2 regions of the Desulfovermiculus halophilus DSM 18834 genome follow, and region 2 is predicted to be linked to the other one. Evidence: predicted binding sites of a transcription regulator. Region 2 holds the regulator's gene; the other holds the start of a gene.
The links. The regulator sigma-54, encoded in region 2, starts transcription at its own class of promoters, with help from an activator protein. The targets are predictions, from matches to a motif close to CTGGCACGGNNNNTGCTT.
Positions count from the first base shown of each region.

Region 1: a site for sigma-54 is predicted at 7,644-7,661, ahead of N902_RS0106495 (NifB/NifX family molybdenum-iron cluster-binding protein). Genes of this name have one in related genera too.

Region 1 is NZ_JIAK01000010.1:63,631-73,221, forward strand. Features, by position in the region: gene sppA (signal peptide peptidase SppA) at 1-734, shown strand, start outside; gene N902_RS0106465 (hypothetical protein) at 779-1,204, opposite strand; gene N902_RS18650 (tetratricopeptide repeat protein) at 1,641-2,171, opposite strand; gene N902_RS18655 (diguanylate cyclase) at 2,256-3,902, opposite strand; gene N902_RS0106480 (sulfite exporter TauE/SafE family protein) at 4,680-5,672, shown strand; gene N902_RS0106485 (hypothetical protein) at 5,682-6,119, shown strand; gene N902_RS0106490 (sigma-54 interaction domain-containing protein) at 6,170-7,585, shown strand; gene N902_RS0106495 (NifB/NifX family molybdenum-iron cluster-binding protein) at 7,703-8,038, shown strand; gene N902_RS0106500 (sensor histidine kinase) at 8,074-9,591, shown strand, end outside.
Region 2 is NZ_JIAK01000009.1:34,139-43,729, forward strand. Features, by position in the region: gene N902_RS0105635 (glycosyltransferase family 9 protein) at 1-979, shown strand, start outside; gene N902_RS0105640 (glycosyltransferase family 4 protein) at 1,001-2,044, shown strand; gene N902_RS0105645 (manganese-dependent inorganic pyrophosphatase) at 2,191-3,114, opposite strand; gene N902_RS0105650 (hypothetical protein) at 3,272-3,835, opposite strand; gene N902_RS0105655 (PTS sugar transporter subunit IIB) at 4,006-4,488, opposite strand; gene N902_RS0105660 (PTS sugar transporter subunit IIA) at 4,481-4,894, opposite strand; gene rapZ (RNase adapter RapZ) at 4,913-5,833, opposite strand; gene N902_RS0105670 (PTS sugar transporter subunit IIA) at 5,855-6,304, opposite strand; gene hpf (ribosome hibernation-promoting factor, HPF/YfiA family) at 6,307-6,861, opposite strand; gene rpoN (RNA polymerase factor sigma-54) at 7,183-8,619, opposite strand; gene lptB (LPS export ABC transporter ATP-binding protein) at 8,786-9,508, opposite strand; gene lptA (lipopolysaccharide transport periplasmic protein LptA) at 9,508-9,591, opposite strand, start outside.

The DNA.
Region 1 (9,591 bases), on a different contig from region 2:
CCAGGCCGGTGACCGACTGGATTCGCAGCCTGGAAGAGGACGATGCAGTGCAGGCCGTTCTGCTCCGGATCAATTCCCCTGGGGGTGTTGTCGCCCCGTCCCAGGAAATCTACGATGCAGTCCGTTCCCTGGCCCAGAAGAAGCCGGTGGTTGCCTCCATGGGGGCTGTGGCAGCCTCCGGGGGGTATTATATCGCCTGTGCCGCAGACCGGATTGTGGCCAATCCCGGGAGCATCACCGGGAGCATAGGGGTCATGGCCCAGATGCTTTCCTTTGCCCAGCTTCTGGAACGAATGGGGGTCAAGGATCAAACCGTGACCAGCGGGGACCTCAAGGCCGCAGGGTCACCGACAGAGACCCTGAGTCAGCGGGAGCGGGAATACTTCCAAGAGCTGGTTCAGGATCTGCATGAGCAGTTTGTCCTGGCCGTGGCCCAGGGCAGGAATATGGACATGGCCAAGGTGCGCAAGCTGGCTGACGGCAGGGCCTTTACCGGCGCCCAGGCCCATAGGGCCGGGCTGGTGGACGCCCTGGGCAGCAGGCAGGCGGCCATGGAGCAACTGCGGGATATGGCCAAAATTACAGGCAATATTCATACGGTTGAAGGACCGGAGAAATCCCGGTCCATCCTGTCCTGGATACTGGGCCGGGCCGCCCAGTGGTCTGCGGATCAGATAGGAAAAGCTCAGCAGACCGGGTTTTTCTACCTCTACTCTCCGGGCGGGGCCCAATAAAAGGCCGGGGAGGCTGATCATAGCCAGAAAAAGGCCGGAAAACGCTAGTTCCCGTCCTCCATGCCGTCGATCATCTGCTCTTCCCGGTTCTTTTTCTGCTTGTCCGCCACCTCAAGTACGGGATCGAATCCAGACTTTAGGAACAGGGAATAATAGTATTCGCCATACTCCCCAGAGTCGTGCATCTGAAAGTTAAACGGGGAGACGATGACCTCTGCCTCGATGCCCTGTTCTTCCCGGACAGGCTGGATGCGCTCGGCCATATCCAGACCCCAGGCAAACCCCTGATCGTTGTAGGCATTGAGATCCTGGGTTATGCCCGGATCGGCCAGATGACAGACCAGATCCACCTCGTCACCCTGCAGGGGGTCCCGAGGCGAGTCGGAGTGGACAAAGACCTCCAGAACCCGGTCGTCGTTTTCTGCGATCCGTTCAGCCAGCACCTTGAGCTTCTTAAAACTTTCCTTCATACCTCGTCCACCTTTGTCCTCTCTGCGTGCGCTGAGCAGGGGGGCTGCAGGCCAGCCCAAGTGCCTGCGTTCACACATAAGAGGGTCATTATTGGGAGCTCCACGACCAAAAAATAGAATTTTGGTCATGAGCGTCTGCGGCAAGCTGTGTGATTTTACAGTCAGCGTCGAAGAACCAAATGTGCCTTCCTGTATCGCAGAGGGGGTTTTTGACCAGCAGGGAATCGGCTCCAAGCAGCCGCAGCGAGCCTCGAACGTAATCCACTTTTGATTCTAAGGCAAGGAAGGGAGACAGACAATCTAGACTCAACTGCAAAAAGTTGAAGACTGGGGTTAAACGCACAAATTAAAATTTACAACTATTTGATTTCACTTAAAACTTTGAACTTGAAACTTAACACTGCCTGCAAAACATATTTTTGGCAGGCGCATCAATCTAGTCCTGATTCAGCGTTTGCTGATCAGTGACCGCCTGCAGGATGTGTTCTGCGGCTTCCCGCCCATCCTTTGGCCCACCGGAGTCGAAGAGAGCCACCTGCAGGTTCACGGCCCGTTGAATAACTGGTTGATCGGTGTTGAAGTATCGGCGCCAGACTGCAACGGCCTCGGACAGCCTGTCGCATTGGGCCATGGTTACCCCTTGATAGAGAAGGGCAAACGGATCCCTGGGATGTTTGTTGAGGATGCGGGCAAAGGCTTCCTCTGCTTCTTGGTGGCGGCCGGTACGCAGCAGGCAGTACCCGAGCTTGCGCCGGGCCTGGACATGGTCCGGGCTTTGGTTCAGCAACTCCCGGAGCTTGTCCGCGGCGTGCTCGAAGTCTTCCCGGGCTATAAGCCTGTCTATTGTTCTGGCCAGCGGGTCCCGTCCGGTGAGGGAAGCGGGGGTTGCGTCCTGCCGCATGCGCCCCGCGAGAGCCATGAGCATATCCCGCCTGGAGAATGTGCGCTTCGGAAAAAATCCTGCCATCCCGCTCTCCTTTTCCACGGCATTGCCGCAGGTGCTGTCAGGGGCAGGTTGTAGCCCGGAATGGGCTCCGAGGCAAGGGGGAGGTCAGGGCTTGGAGGTTTCGGTGCCGGATATCCGGCTTGCGGCTTGGCTATTGATAAAGGTGCGCACCAGGCTGGGATCAAACTGGATCCCGGCGCCTTTTTGCAGCTCGTTCACGGCCTGGGGATGGGATTTGGGAGGATGGTAGGGCCTGGGAGTGGTCATGGCGGTATAGGCCCTGAGCACGGCCATGATCCTGGAGGGCAGGGGGATGTCCTCGCCCTGCAGTCCAGTGGGGTAGCCCTGTCCGTTCCACCATTCGTGCTGTTTGTAGATCCAGTCGGCTATGGGCTGGAGCTCGTTGATGTGCTGAGCGATCCTGTATCCGCTTTCCGCCTGCTTGTGGAGCAGGGCACGTTCCTCCTGGTTCAAGGGCGTATCCTTGGCCGCCAGTTCATGGGGAAGCCCCAACAGTCCGATGTTGTACACCTTGGCAAAGAGGACCAGCAGTTCGGTCTCCTGAGGCGAGAGCTTCATGTAGGAGGCCATCTCCTGGACCATATGCACCAGCATCCGTCTGCGCTGGGTGTTGCCCGGGTCCCAATGGTTGAGAATGGTCAGAAGGATATGAAAGGCGTCGGACTTGTGCCGTTTTTTGTTCAACATTTTGTTTCGATACATTGCGTCGTCTGCCGTCTTGAACAAAGCGTGCATGTCAAAGGAAGGCTTTTGGGTCAGGGAGTAGCCAATGGACAAGTGCAGGGGGAGCTCAGGGTGCTGTGTATTGTAGCGCTGCATGTTCTTTTTGATCCGCTTCACCGCCCGAATCAGGTCATTGCGGGTGGCGTTCGGCAGCAGAACCGCAAACTCGTCCCCCCCGATGCGGGCCACCATGTCGCTGGCCCGAAAGGAGCTGAGGATTGTTTCTCCGGCGGCTTGGATCAGCTGATCTCCGCTTTTGTGGCCCATGGTGTCGTTGATGAACTTCAGGCAGTCCACATCGCTTATGATGAGTCCGATTTGAGTGTGCCTGCCCTCGGCCATGCGGATCATTTCCTGTTCAAAATAATTGCGGTTGTACAGGCCGGTCAGGGAGTCGTGAAAGGTCATGAATTTGATTTGCTCTTCGGTCTGCTTGCGCTGGGTGATGTCCCGGTTGATGGTCAAAATGATGTGCAGCCCGTTGGACTGAAAGTGTTTGGCCCGGGATTCGATCCAGGTATAGTGCCCGTGATGATGGCGCATCCGGGCCTCGAAGGATGCCTCCCCGGTGCCCTGCAGGAGATTTTGGAAAGCGGCATCCACGTCATCTTTGTCTTCCGGATGGTAGAGAGAGGCAGCATCCCGGTTGATGAGCTCTCCGGGCCGGTATCCCAGTAAGCGGACGACGCTTTCATTGACATACATGATTCTGGCCGTCTGGTCCTGGAGGAAGACAATATCCTCAAGCTTGTCAGTGATGAATTGATAAGTATCCAGATGCTCCATGGTCATCACCCCCTGCTGGCGAATGCTCAGCGCCTGGGCAAGAACGGCGATATGCCCCGCGCAGGCCAGAGGGATGAGGGTCATTTCCAGTTTACCGGCACAGTCGTCCGGAGGTTTGACCGAGGAGCAGGGCCGGTACACGGCCAGGCAGGTGGCGAAGCGATCAGATTGGACTTTTTGCTTGGTTTCGGTGCTGAATATGAAGTCCTGAAACAGGTTCATGTTTTCCGTGGGGGAGTCATGCCGGGGACAGAGGCGCAAAAAAGCAGGGTTGGCCTGAAGAAGATCTCCATCAGCGGAAAATACGGCAAATGGGTGGTCGCCAGGGAAGCCGGGAGGGAATTCACAATGTTCGTTCTGGCGCCAACTCACGTATTTACTCCAGGGGAAGGTGGTTGCCTGTATTGACAGCCCACATGTCTACTAAAGACCTTCGGGGTAGTGATAAGCTTTTGCAAAAAAAATGCCTATGTTGGTTGTAAATCTCTTCAGGCCTGATTGTCCGGGCTATGAGTCTAAATTCCGATCATGAGGGTGGCGACGCCCTGCATCGGACGCAGTTTGTGCTCCCTGAGGAAAGACTGCGGTTTTCCCCGGCTGAGGAATGCAGGAAAGTGCACAGAAGAAAGGGATGATGGAAAAGAGGTGCACACGGGCTGGATGAGGCGGCTAGTGCAACATTATAGCACATTATGAAAAGATGTGAATTTTTTTTTGACAACGAACACGAAAAGCATTAAACCGAAGAAAACTAATTGTGTAAATTTTCACAAGGCTGGGGAGGTATTTAGAGCGAAAGGGGGTGATTATGGAACGTATGTAAGGTGATCGAATCATGGAATCCAGGGCAAAGAGCTCAGCGCAACTCAAGGTCTGGGCCGGCAGCTTCTTTCGGGTGAGATATGTTCGGAAGCTGCAGAGGACATTGCTCCGGCCAGGCCTGGAACTTAGCGGCCCAGTTTAGAAGGACAAATGCATGATCTGTGAAGGAGAAGGTGCATGAAAGCGTTTCTGGCCAAAAGAAAGACCATTCTCAAAGGGGTGGGATGGACCCTTTTTGTCGTCCTGGCGATTGCGGCCAGCGTGGGGACCATCCATGCCGCTTCCGGCATCGAGCCCATGGGCATGAGCCCGTTGATGTTTTTTATCGGCATGCTGCTCATCTGTATAGCAATCGGTGTGTTTGCAGTGTTGGCCGGGGTCGGAGGCGGAGTGATCTTTACCCCTCTTTTCATGGGGTTCACTCCTATTGACTCGTACATCATCCGGTCCACCGGTTTGTTTGTGGCCATGGCCGGGGCCCTGGTGGCGGCCAGGCCTTTTCTCCGCCGGGGAATCGCCAATATCCGGCTGCTGTTTACCGGGGCTGTGCCCTACACGGTCTTTGCCGTGATCGGGGCCTTGCTGGCCGGATATATTCAGACCCATATGGGCAAGGGCGGCGAAGCCTTCATAAACGGCGCCCTGGGGCTCATCGTTATCGGCATCGCCATGCTGTTCATCTTTTTTGGCGGAAAATCGGAATATCCAGAAGTCAGCTACATGGACAAGTTTTCAGCTAAACTCGGTTTGGCTATGCCCTATTACGAGGCATCTCTGGGCAAGGTAGTGGACTACAAGCTGACCAGGGTGGCTTTAGGGATGGTCCTTTTTTGCGGTGTGGGGCTGATTTCCGGACTTTTCGGTCTTGGCGCGGGCTGGGCCATGGTCCCGGTGTTCAATCTGGTCATGATGGCCCCGTTGAAAGTGGCCGCAACCTGCAGCAAGGTGATGATCTCTCTTGGCGATACGGCCGCGGTTTGGCCCTATATCGTGGGCGGTGGCATGTTCCCCCTGTTCGCCGTTCCCAGCATGATCGGACTTATTGTAGGCACTCTGATCGGAGCCAGGCTCATGCTCAAGGTCAAAGCCGGATTTATTCGCTACCTGATTATTGCGGTCATGCTGTTTTCCGGAATCAGGCTGGTACAAAAGGCAATAGGGATGATGTAGGAGGACGTGATGACAGAAGAAAGACAAATACCCAAACCCCTGCTGTCGGGCATTATCTACGGCGAGTTCGCCTATTGGATCGCATTGATCGGCATGGGGGTGTCCATTGTCGGCATAGTGCTCTATCTCATCGGCATAAATCAATTTTTCGATCCTCAGGTTGTCCTTGACGGCTTGTTTGCCGGAAAGGACACAACGGTCATCTGGAAAGAGGCGGCCAATTCGGAGGTCATGCACGGGCACTGGTATCTGCAGGTCCTGGCCAAGAGCGACGCCATCGCCATGCTGGGCATCGGCATCTGCTGTCTGGCCGGCGTGATCGGGGCCTGGGGATCGGTGGTCGGGATGATCGCGAACAAGGAGAAACCGTATATTTTCTTGGTTTTCGCCTTGATTATTGCGGTCATTTTGGCTATGTCCGCTGGCGGACTGATTTCTGTGCATTAAATGATTGCTGCCCAGTCCGGCCATGCCGGACTGGGCAGCCAGGTGACTGCATGGATGAGAACACCGAAACTCCCCAGCTTTATGTCCATGGTCTTGCCGAGTATCCGGTCCCTTTTTCCCACCTAATGAACAGGATCCCTGTCAGCGTTGCCTTGCTGGACAGGTTCAAGCACATTGTTTTTTTAAACCGTTCTCTCGAGGCCTTGACCGGAGTCTCCAGCCTGGAGGCCAAAGGAATACCCTGTCGCCATGTCCTGCGCAGTAGCTTGTGCGGATCACACTGTCCGTTAGCCGCGATGGGAGTGGATGCTGAGCCGGTATGTCGGGAAGGTGATATAATCGACCGCAACCGGGAACGGATTCCTGTCCGGATCAATTTCGCTCCGGTTGTCGACTCTGAGGGTGAATTGGCCGGCTGGCTGGAGTCTTTTGAGGACTTGCGGGCAACCAAGGCCCAGGAGGCCCTGCGAAGCGAAGCCTACGGCTTTGGCGCTCTGATTGGGCGCAGTCCGCAGATGGAGCAGATCTTTCAGATGGTTCCTGGGATTGCTCAGACTGACTCTTCAGTGCTGATCACCGGGGAAACCGGAACCGGGAAGGATATACTGGCGGAGATGATTCATCAGCATTCGTCCAGGAGCAAAGGGAGCTTTGTGAAGGTTAATTGCGGGGCCTTGCCCGAGACCCTTTTGGAAACCGAGCTCTTTGGACATCGAAAGGGGGCCTTTACCGGGGCGACAGAGAACAAACCAGGCAGGTTCCGGTTGGCGCACAACGGAACGCTCTTTTTGACCGAGATCGGAGACTTGCCCCTGTCTTTGCAGGTCAAGCTCCTATCCTTTCTTGATGATCACACAATATATCCCTTGGGCAGTGCCAAGGGAATTTTTGTGGATGTACGCATTGTCGCTGCCACCCACAGGGACCTGCAGGCAATGGTCCAGGAGGGGAAGTTCAGGCAGGATTTACTGTTCCGTCTTAACGTTGTCCGCCTGCAGCTACCGCCTCTCCGGGATCGGGAGGGAGATATCCAGCTCCTTCTGGATCACTTCATGAGGTTTTTTTCCGATAAGTTCCAAAAAAATATCAAGGGGCTAAGTCAGGAGAGCAGAAATTTTCTTCTCCACTACCCTTTTCCGGGCAATGTGCGCGAGCTGCGCAACATTGTCGAATTTGCGGTCAATATATGTACAGGAACGGTTATTGAGCTGCGCCATCTCCCGGTCTACATGTTCGATCGATATGAAGAGGATGGCAAAACAGATTCTGCGCCTCCTTCTTCAGAAGGAGAAGCAGGGGCCCAACGGATCAAGCCCGCGGCCAAATCCTGGCCGGAAATGGAGCAGCAGATGATTTTGGACGCCCTGTATAAAGCCAAAGGCCGAAAGCGCAGGGCCGCAGAAATTCTCGGATGGGGGCGAAGCACCCTCTGGCGCAAGATGAAACATTATGGTATAGACAGCTAGTATATATTGAATCAAATAGACAATTATCGAGACAGTCCATGGAGTGAGGGATGAGTAGAGGGCAAGGCAGCTGCTGTAACTGGCTGTATTTGCAAAATAATATCTAAAGTGGCAGCGATGGCAAAGATTTTGATACCAATATCGGGTGAATGCATTGCTCCCAGATTCGATTTATGCACCGAAGCATGGATTGGGAGGGTTGATGAACAGGGCGGAATCGAGCAGGAACGGATCCTGGTCCTGGCCCACCCTTCGCCCGAGGACATGTGTCAGCTGGTTATTACCGAAAACGTGGACACCGTGTTATGCAACGGCATAGAGAGCCAGTACTTCGATTATCTGCAGTGGAAAAAGGTCCGGGTCATTGATTCCGTGATCGCCTCTGTGGATCAGGCTTTGCACGCCCTTGCACAAGGCCGGCTCCACAACGGCGCTGTATTGCTCGAACGCTGAACCGGGGCAGTGGAAAGCAGGGGGACCGGAAATACATGCAGGCCAAAGAGAGAATCATCCAGCTTTTCCATCGCCTGTTCATCCTTCCTGATCAGGTCAGCGAGGACAGGTACGTCAAGCTCCGCCGGAACATGGCCGTACTCATGTTTCTGGTCACCTTGATTCCTCTGTCCATTATGCTGCTGATCAACTTCCATCAATACCAAAGCGCACTGACCAGCGAGACGGTCAATCAGCTCAGGGTATTGGAAAACAAGGCCAAGCATTCATTCGAGCTCTTTCTGCAGGAGAGGCTGAGCGCAGTCAAGTATATCGCCAATGCCTACAGCATCAACCAGCTTAAGGAGGAGGGACAGCTCAGCAACATCTTCTATACCATGCAGCAGAATTTTAGCGGGTTTGTGGATATTGGTCTGATTGATCCCAGCGGGATGCAGATCAATTATGTCGGGCCCTACGACCTGGAGGGCAAGGATTACACAGGCACGCATTCGTTCCAGGAAGTGCGGATTAAGGGCACGTATATCAGCGATGTGTTCATGGGATACCGCAGATTTCCCCACCTTATAGTGGCCGTGGAGCGACGGGACCCGAACGGCCAAAACTGGGTCATACGGGCGTCTATAGACATAGATACTTTCAACGACATCATCGCGTCCATGGGACTGGAGGCGGACAGTGACGCCTTTTTGCTCAACCAGGAAGGGATCATCCAGACCCCGTCCAAGTTCTATGGCGGGGTTCTGGACAAGTCCCCCATAGAGCTGCCTCCCAAGTCTTTTCAGCCCACGGTTCTGGAAATGACCGATCCAGACGGACGGGAGATATTTCTCTCCTATGTCTATTTCTCCAAGCAGGAATTCGTGCTCTTTCTGGTCAAGGAGCGCAGTCTCCTGTTGCGCTCCTGGTATGCCTTAAAAGGGCAGATGCTGGTTGTGTTCAGCGTCAGTCTCATCCTCATCGCCTTTGTCATATTCCGCTTGACCGGGGCGCTGGTTCGCCGAATAAAGCAGGCGGACGAACGCCGGGAGCTCGCTTTCCGGGAGCTGGAGCACAGTCAAAAGCTATCCTCTATCGGGCAGATGGCGGCCGGTGTGGCCCATGAAATCAACAACCCCCTGGCCATAATCAATGAAAAGGCCGGCTTAATGCAGGATGTTCTGGAGAGGACGGATGATTTTAGGCATAAGGACAAGTTCCTTGGGTTGGTCGCATCCATCATCAGGTCTGTAGAACGGGCCAGGGGCATTACCTATCGCCTGTTGGGTTTTGCCCGGCGTCTGGAAACGCATTATGAGATCCTGGATATCAATCAGATCCTGCGTGAAGTCCTGGGCTTTCTGGAGAAGGAGGCCGAAGACCGCAATGTCCGCATTGAGCTGGATCTGGCTGAAGAACTGCCCAAGATCCACTCGGATCAAGGCCAGCTGGAACAGGTCTTCCTGAACCTGATCAGCAACGCCCTGGCTGCGGTCCAGGATCACGAGGGGCGAATTCAGATCCGCACCTGGGAGATCAATGACAATACACTGGCCATGTCCATTGACGACAAC
Region 2 (9,591 bases):
CGGCAGCAGAGTCCTTGTAGCCGCTGCCGACCGGGTGGGCGATGCCCTCTTCCGCACCCCGGCCATACGGCTTCTGGGCCGAAGCTTCCCCCATATCCGGTTCGATGCCCTGGCATTCGGCTCCGGTGCGCATGCTGTCCTCTCCCAGCATCCAGATCTCGACACCGTGCATCACCGGACAGATAAAAAGGATATCGCCAGGCTGGCCGAGGACTACGATCTGGTGGTCAACACCAGATCCTCCAATATACGCAGGTATCTGGAAAAGGTTCAAACCCCGATCATTCAGCACCGCCGGATAGAGACAACACAGCACAAGGCCAAGGATCTGCTCCTGTTTGCCCACGCCCTTGCGCCGCGCTCCTCATCTAGCCCCCTTTCAGCATACTGCGAATATGTCCTGCCCATTGCGCATGAAGTGCAGAGCAGGGTCCGCCGAAAGCTTACCCAAGACTACGGTGTAGCCCCTGAAACGCACAGCTTGATCGGGATGCACATCGGCTGCGGCAGCCTGACCAAATACAAGCTCTTTTTCTCCTTTCAGTCACTTGTAAACCACAAAAAGACCTGGCCCATCAAACATTTCATCAGCCTGGCCCACAGGCTGGTCCAGCAGGACTCCAAGCGAAGGATACTGATCATAGGCTCCCAGAACGAAGACTTTCTGTGCCGGAAGATCCTGAACAAGGCCCCCCGGACAATTAACATCTGTCCTGATTTTTCCCTGCTTGAAACCGCAGCCTTGATGGATCATCTCGATCTGCTCATCTGCAATGACAGCGGCCCCATGCACATGGCCTGTGCCAGAAAACGGCCTCTGCTCGCCCTCTTTGGTCCGACAAATCCCCAGCGGACAGGCCCCTTTCCCGAGCTGCCCCAGTTCACAAGCATCAAAAAGGACTCCATGCGCCACATCGGGGTAGACGAGGTATGGACATTGGCGGAACAAGCAATGCGCGGTGTCCGCGACACCCAGTAAACGCACGAGCCTTCATCACTCATGCACATAGTCCATGTCAACCTCGCCCGGGGATACAGGGGCGGAGAACGTCAAACCCAGATTTTGATTCAGGGATTGTCGGCCGCTGGTGGGCACGAACAGACCCTGGTCTGCCGTCCGGACTCTCCCCTGCGTGACGAACTGGATGGTACCTCAGGGCTCCGCTTTTGCCCGGCAAGGCATATGCTAGGCGGTCACAGGCGGTTTGCCCCTGATTCCCTGGTTCACGCCCATGACGGAAAGGCGGCGCACTGGGCCTTTCTCCAACGGCTTACGCATCGAACGCCCTATATTATTACCCGCCGGGTGCCCAACCCCTTGAACACCGACCCATGGACCAAAAGCGTCTACGCCGGGGCAAAACGCCTGGTAGCCATTTCCACGCCTATTCAAAAGTATCTGCAATCCTACCTTAGCCACCCCCCGCCTGTAGACCGCATTCCCAGCGCCTGGACTCCACGCACAGCGGACAGGGAAGCGCCCGGCTCCTTGCGTCGGTCCTATGCTTCATATTTTATTATCGGCCATGTCGGGGCTTTGTCTGACCGGCATAAAGGGCAGCGCCATCTGATTGAGGCCGCCCGGAGGCTGGAGGTGAACTACCCGCAGATGCGGTTTCTGTTTCTGGGATCCGGCCCGGATCGAAAGATGTTGGAGGGGATGGCGGAAGGACTGAACAATGTCGATTTCCTGGGTTTTCAAAATGACGTCGGCCTCTACCTGTCCATCATGGATCTCTTTGTCTTTCCCTCAAATTATGAAGGGCTGGGGTCCACTCTTTTGGATGCCATCGGCTGCGGGGTCCCGATAATCGCCTCGGCAGTAGGAGGGATTCCGGATATCATCCAGGACGGGGTCAACGGCGTGCTCATCCCACCGGGGAACCCTCAGGCCATCACCGAGGCCATCGTCCATCTGTATCACAGGCCCGGGCTGCGCCGAAGCTTGGCCCACCAGGCCGCGGCCCGGCTGGACGAATTCTCCCCCGCCCGCATGGTCCACAGCTATGAACATCTCTATCGCAGCCTAAACCCGCAGCTCTGACAGACAAATCCCGGCCCGGGAGTTCCCGGACCGGGATTCGCAGCAGATTCTCAATTCCTGGTCAAAGGCTGTCAGGCAACGTTTCCGGCTGGCCCTGCCCGTGGGGCACACAGTCGGGCCAACTGCAGGCACTAATGACTGACTTGCTAGGCGGCAAAGGCCTTTTCAAAGTTGGGCACCACCTGCTTCTTGCGGCTCATGACCCCGTCCAACCAGGCCTTATCACCGGACGGGGATACGCCGAAGGCCTTCTCCACCACGGGCGGATTGTCCGAAACCAGGAGCATTTCAGACCCTTCCTTCATGATGTCCGTAAGCAAGAGAAAAACGGAATGGTAGCTGCCCTCGCCCTTGAGGCTGGAGATATCCTTGGCCAGATCGTCCTTCACACTGTCCAGAAGAGAGAGGTCCACAACTTCCAGCTGGCCGATGCCCACCTTGTTTCCGTTCATGTTGAAGTCTTTGAAATCGCGCATGACCAGCTCACGGACCGGGGTCCCCTCAATGGCCGACTTGACTTTGAACATCTCAATGCCCAGGTTCTGCAGGTCGTCCAGGCCGGCCTTCTTGGCCAGGGCCTCGGCCGCTTTCTTGTCCGCATCAGTGCAGGTTGCGGATTTAAAGATAACTGTGTCGCTCAATATGGCGCAGGTCATGATCCCGGCGATATTCTTCGGGATTTCCACCCCGTAAAAGTCGTACATGCTCTTTAGCACTGTGCAGGTGCATCCCACCGGCCAGGTCCAGACCTCGATCGGATTGGGAGTGCTCACATCCCCGACCTTGTGGTGATCGACAATGGCCATGAGTTCACCCTTGTTCAGATTGTCCAGGCTCTGGGACAAATCGGAATGGTCCACGAGCATGATCTGCTTGTCTGTTGCGTCGGTTAACAGCTCCGGTGCGTCGCACCCAAACTTCTCCAGGACAAACCTGCTCTCCGGGTTGACCTCCCCCTGGACCGCCGGTTTGCACTCCACTCCCAGCTTGCTCTTCAAGTCAGCCAAGGCAATGGCTGCACACACTGAATCTGTATCCGGACTCTTGTGACCGACCACATAAACTGCCATGTCCTACCTCCTGAATCTTTTCGTGACCTACATGCATTTCCTGCCGACCGCTCCTTGTGATAATTAGCACAAATAGAAGCGACTGCCAAGAGGCGTGGGGAGGTATTTTTTATCCGCCTGTTTTCTTGTGCTCTATTTTGTTCGGGAAAGCTCAAGATCAGAGCAGGACACCGATGAGCAGGGTACAGACACAGATCCCGGCCACAAGGAGCTCATAGGCCCGGCGAATGCGCACCGAAAGCACGGCCCCGATAAGGGCCAGAGACCACAGATGCGGCCAGCTCAGGGGCCAGCCGGACACCAGGGAAGGATGCAGGATGAGAACACCAGATGTGAAACCGGTAACAAGCAGGGCCGCCCCCAAAAAGACACCGCTCTCCCAGGCCGCTTTGTGAGCCAGACCAGCCCAGATCATGCTGGTCGGAAAATCCCGGGGCTCAGCCCTTGCCGCCCAGGTTTCCAGCCGGGTATGGCTTTCGCTCTGACCCATCCGCAGCCGTTTTTCGATATGCATTCCCAGGCCGGCAGCGGGCAGGGCGCAGAGCAGAGGAATCACGACCTCAGCGGTCGTATTCAGGTCAAGAACAATGATCACTGAGCAGACCAGTGCGGTGCTGAAGATGCGTTGAGGGGGGATGAACGTACCGGCGGGGAAAAGATCCAGCCAGACCAGCTCAAAAAAGACTGCCGCTCCCAGGCATTGAGGCCACTGGCCGCTCACTGCGGCGGCTATGATTCCGATAGTCAGGGGACGGTCAAGAAAGCCTGTGTTCAGAGCTGTGCGAAACTGGGTGATGAGCCCAAAAAAAAACTGGCCGCGAGCAGAATCAGGAGGGTCTCCGATAGTGGGTGCATGACAATTATCTATCCCCCAGAGGTTACAAGATCAAGCTACCACAGGGCCTTCATATTGACCTGAGTATTGGGAAGACACCTGAAATCGAGATGCACTCCCTGCTCCTGCAGGTAGCGCAGACAATAAATGTCTTCCTGATCCAGGGCAATGTGATCGCATACCTGGCGCTTGCCCTGACTGAAATGAATATTGCCGACGTTGAGAAAAGTGAATTTCAGTCCGCTGAGGTACGCTCGTTTTGCGTCCCCGCAGGTAGAAAATAAAAGGAATATGTCCGCAGTTCCTTTGGCCGGTTCCAGATCAGCCACCTGATCTGCGGCGTCCAGGACCTGGGAAAACAGGATACGCACCCCGGTAGGCACAGCCAGGCGCAACAGCTCCTGCCGCAGTTCATCTTCTGCCAGTTGATCATTGGCCACCAGCAAGGTCCTGGCATTGGAGTACGGGAGCCAGGTTTCAACAACCTGTCCATGGACCAGGCGGTTGTCTATTCGAACCCACAGCCTCTGCTTACTCATTGGCTATTTTTCGCTTGAGTACTTCCCCTGCCACCAAGATACCCTGCCGGCCGGCAGACTTGGCCTCCAGGGCCAGATCCGGGAGGGAGGTCGTGCCCCGGAGGTTGAATATCTTCAGCAGCATGGGCAGGTTCGCTCCTGTGATGACCTCCAGCTTGCCTGAACCCAGAAGGGATAACGAGACATTGCTCGGGGTCCCGCCGAACATATCGGTAAGGACCAGCACGCCGTCCCCGGAGTCCAGATCTTTCAACCCCTGCTTGATGTCTCCAAGGACGGTTTCCATATCGTGTCCGGCATCCAAGGACAGGGCCAGACACCCTTCTTGCTTGCCGACAATCCCTTCGGCAGTTTCCAGAAGTTTGTGACCAAACCCCAAATGGGTAACAATAAGAATCCCGATCATATTCACCTGCCCTTGCCTTCACCCTAATTCAAGATGCCTGTGCTCCAGAGACGTCTGATACCCAAGCTCTTTCAGCCGCTTGAATACAGAACCGGCTACAGCCACTGACCTGTGCCGTCCACCGGTACATCCAAAGGTCAAGGTCAGACGGTAGCGGCCCTCCCGGGCATAGAGCGGGAGGGTAAAGGTCAGAAAGTCCAGAAGCTTACTAAAGAACTCCGCTCCAGGCTCTCCGTTTAGGACATACGCAGAAACCTGCGCATCCTGCCCGGAAAGGTGCCGAAGCTGGTCCTCGAAATAGGGGTTGGGCAAAAATCTCAGATCAAACACAAGATCGGCTTCCTTGGGGACGCCGTACTTGTAGCCAAAAGATATGACGTGCAGCCTAAGGCCCTGCAGGGTATCGCTGAGAAACTCCCACTTCTCCTGCAGATGACGGCGCAGATCGTGGATGGAGAATGCGCTGGTATCTATGATCAGTTCGGCATTCTGGCGGAGAGCGGACAGGATTTCCCGCTCCTTTGCCAGGGCTGTCTCCAGACCGCTGTGGATGGATTCCAGGGGATGCGGCCGGCGGGTGGTTGCGTATCTGCGCAGCAGGGTCTCCTGATCCGCTTCCAGGAAGACGACCTGGGGGTGCATATTGTGCTCACCCAGCCATTCAACGGTCTGCTGCCACTCCGTGACCAGGTCGGGCTGTCTGATGTCCATGCCCAGGGCGATTCCCCTGTATTGGCTCGGATTCTGAGCCCAGAACAGACTGACCAGCCGAGAGACCATGCTGGATGGCAGACCGTCGACGCTGAAGAAGCCGAGATCTTCAAATACATTCAGGGCGGTGCTTTTCCCGGCTCCGGAGAGCCCAGTCAAAATAACCACGGGAAACTGATTTCCTCCGGACAGGTCCTGGAGTGCACTTGCACCCTGTGTGGGATCCATGGTCTGCCAGCTCCAGTTCATCTAGACCGACTGCAAAAGCGTCCACAATCCTTTTTGGCCTTCTGCGTGCAGGAAGGACTCGCGAAAATCGGGATCCTTGAGCAGGCGGGATATTTGAGCCAGGATGCGCAAATGCATCCCAGCCACATGCTCAGGTGCCAGGACAAGAAAAAAGATATAACACGGTTTGGTATCCAAGGACTTAAAGTCGACCCCCTTCAGGCTGCGGCCGACAATGACCACGATATCCTTGAGGTCGTCCATCTTTCCGTGAGGGATGGCCACACCGTCCCCTATGCCGGTGCTGCCCAGCTCCTCCCGCTGCATGAGAATGGTGTGCGCCTTGTTCTTGTCCTGATCCGGCCACTTGGTCTGAAACGAATCCAGCAGTTCGCCCAGGACCTCATTCTTGGTGGTGCTTTTCAGCTCGGGAACGATGAGGTCCTGGGCCAGATAGTCGGAGAGCTTCATGGTTACATCCTGGGATCTATGAGTCCAAAGTCTCCATTTTTCATCCGATACAGGACATTGACCCTGTTGCTGTCGGCATTGAAAAATACCAGAAAGCCCTCGTCCGACTTTTGCAGGCGGATCGCCGCTTCCTCGACATCCATGGGCTTTGGCTCATACATCTCTGTGGGCACAACATGAGGCTGATCCTCATCCCCTGTTTGCTCGGAAAAAGGAACAGCATCCGGGCCCGGAGCTGATGAAGCCCTGTTCCCCTTCCCCCTGCGGCGGTCCTTTTCCTTGTCCCGCAGCTTGCGCAACTGGGCTTCGACCTTGTCCACGACCATGTCAATGGTCGAGTACATGTCGTCGGTTTCTTCCTGGGCCGAAATCTTGTTCTCATCGGCAGTCACAATTACTTCCGCGATCTGTCGGAACTTTTCGACCTGCAGATTTATCTGCACCTGAGCAGTGTCCGGATTGCGAAGATATTTGTCCAGCTTTTCAAAACGGGTCTGAGCGTATTGCTTCAGATGGTTTGAGGCCTCAAAATTCTTAAAGTTGAAAACTACTTCCATGCATGCCTCCTGACATAGGGATCACCTGTCTTTCCGATCATCATTTGCATCCAATGCAGACAATTCCGCGATCCATATTTCGATAGCGCTCACTCTCATCCGGTGCCGGACTTCCAGCTCCTTGGACCACGCCCTTAGCTCATCTTGTATTTGTTCAGGGGGCCTTGTCCAGCGAAACGCGGAAGGCCTCCTGATCCCGGCTGCTTGATTATTTGAGGTAGCAGTCCCAATACACGGCTCATCACCAGCTGTGGATTACATGGTTGATCACCGCTTTGCTGGACAAGGCCCCCTGACCTTTGGAAAGGGGGTTCTCAACGATTACCTCACCTTCCTCTTGCGCTTGGTTGAGGATGGTATCCCAAGTGATTCTCTGTACTTGGCAACAGTCCGTCTGGCAATATTCACCTGCAGCTCTTTGTTCAGGCATTCCACCAGCTGCTTATCACTCCAGGGCTTTTTCTGATCCTCATGGGATATCAGGTTTTTAATGGCCGCTTTGACGCTTTCCGAAGCCACCTGCTCCCCGCTGCTGGTTCCGAGCCCGCTGTTGAAGAAGTATTTGAGCTCAAAAATCCCGAAAGGAGTTGCCACATATTTGTTGGTTGTTATCCGGCTGACTGTTGATTCGTGAACCTCTATCTCGTCGGCCACGTCCTTGAGCACCAGAGGCTTGAGCTGACTGACTCCGTGGATGAAGAACTCGCGCTGGAACCGGACAATGGACTCCAAGACCTTGTACAAAGTGCGCTGCCGCTGCTGGATGCTCTTTAAGAGCCACAGGCCCTGCCGCATCTGGTCCTGCAGATATTGCTTCCCCTGATGGCTGTCTTTGGATTCCAAAAGCGGGGCGTAGTAGGGGCTTATCTGCAGATCGGGAAATCCTTCGTCATTTAAGACAATGACGAACTCGTCCCCATAGGCGTAGACATAGGCATCCGGACTTATGTAAAAGGTCTCTCCGCCTCCGAAGCTGCTGCCAGGCCTGGGATCCAGGCTTTGGATGATCCGCACGTAGGCTTCAATATCCTCCCGAGCGACATGAAACTTCTTGGCCAGGGCCTGCAGATTTCCGGACTCTATATCCTCGAGGTGATCCTGGATCAAGGAACTCAGGATGGGGTCGTCCTTGCCCAGAAAGTCGACCTGGACCTGAAGGCATTCGGCAAGGGAGGAGCTGGCCACGCCGACAGGGTCAAAGCGCTGAACGATAGGGAGCACATCTGCAACTTCTTCCGGAGAGGCCTGACACATGAACCCAATGTCCTCTGTGCTGGAATGCAGATATCCATGGGAGTCCAGACTGCCGACAATAACTTCGCCGATTTCCTTTTGCCGGTCGCTAAGATTGGACAGATGCAGCTGCCACAAGAGATGGCTTTCCAGGGTGGGCTTGGCCGCGTGCATGGTTTCAAAGGACGCCATCTCCTCCGGCAGCTCCCGCTCCGAGGCCTGTCGAGAGGTGCTGGAAAAGTTTCCCAGGTAATCGTCCCATTCTGCACTCCGCAGCAGGGACTGCTCTTGAACATCGAACTCCCTCACCTTCTCGCTTTGGCTCTCTGAGGATTGCTGCTGCTCTGCATCAGGATCTGTTTCCGGACCCCTCTCTTCCAAGACCGGATTTTCCAGCAGGGCCTGCTGGACAGTCTCCACAAGCTCCAGCCGGGAAAGCTGCAGGAGTTTTATGGCCTGCTGCAGCTGGGGGGTCATGATCAGCTGCTGGGCCAACTTAAGATTTTGCCGGAGTTGAAGACTCATAATCACTTCATCGCAAAGATATACAAGGACACCACACCAGGAAACAGCCTATCTATCCCTACTTTCCTTTCTGCATCGAATTTGCCACAAAAGCCTGGGGTTTGCAAACTCGGGTCCGTGTCCGGTGACCTGAAGCAAAATGCATGCAGCCAGCCCAATCGGGAGTTCATAGAGAGAACTTCTCCCCCAAATAGACGTTGCGAGCCCTCGGGTCGGCAACGATCTCGCTCGGAGCGCCTTCTAGGATGATCTCCCCATCGTAGACCAGGGAGACCCTGTCGCATATGGTCATGGTCTCCCGGACATTGTGATCGGATATCAGCACCCCGATCCCCTTTTCCCGGAGAGAGACGATGATTTGCTGAATATCGTCCACAGCCAGGGGATCGATACCGGCAAAGGGCTCATCCAGGAGAATAAAGTCCGGATCCCGGATCAGGGCCCGGGCAATCTCCAGACGCCTTCGCTCCCCCCCGGACAAATGGGTCGCCTTTTGTTCCTTCAGCTTTTCGATGCCCAGCTCCTGGAGCAAAGACGCAAGCTTCTCGTTTTGATCCCTGCGGGAGAGATCGGTAAACTCCAGGATGATCCGCAGGTTTTCCTGCACAGTCAGCCTGGTGAAGACCGAGCTCTCCTGCGGAAGATAGCTCAGCCCAAACCTGGCCCTCTTGTGCAGAGGCCAGGCCGTGATCTCGGTCTGATCCACGAATATGCGTCCGGCATTGGGCCGGATAATGCCCACCAGCATGTAGAAGGTGGTTGTCTTGCCCGCTCCGTTGGGGCCCAAAAGACCGACCACTTCGCCCTGATCCAGAGCGACATCCACTCCCTTGACCACCAAACGCTTGCCGTAGATCTTGCGCAGTCCCCGGGCCGTCATTGTGGCCATTATTCCGAGTCCTCTTCCTCATCCGGGTAGAACACAGCCTTGACCCGGCTTCCTTCCTTGCTTTCGATGACGCTGCGGTCTTC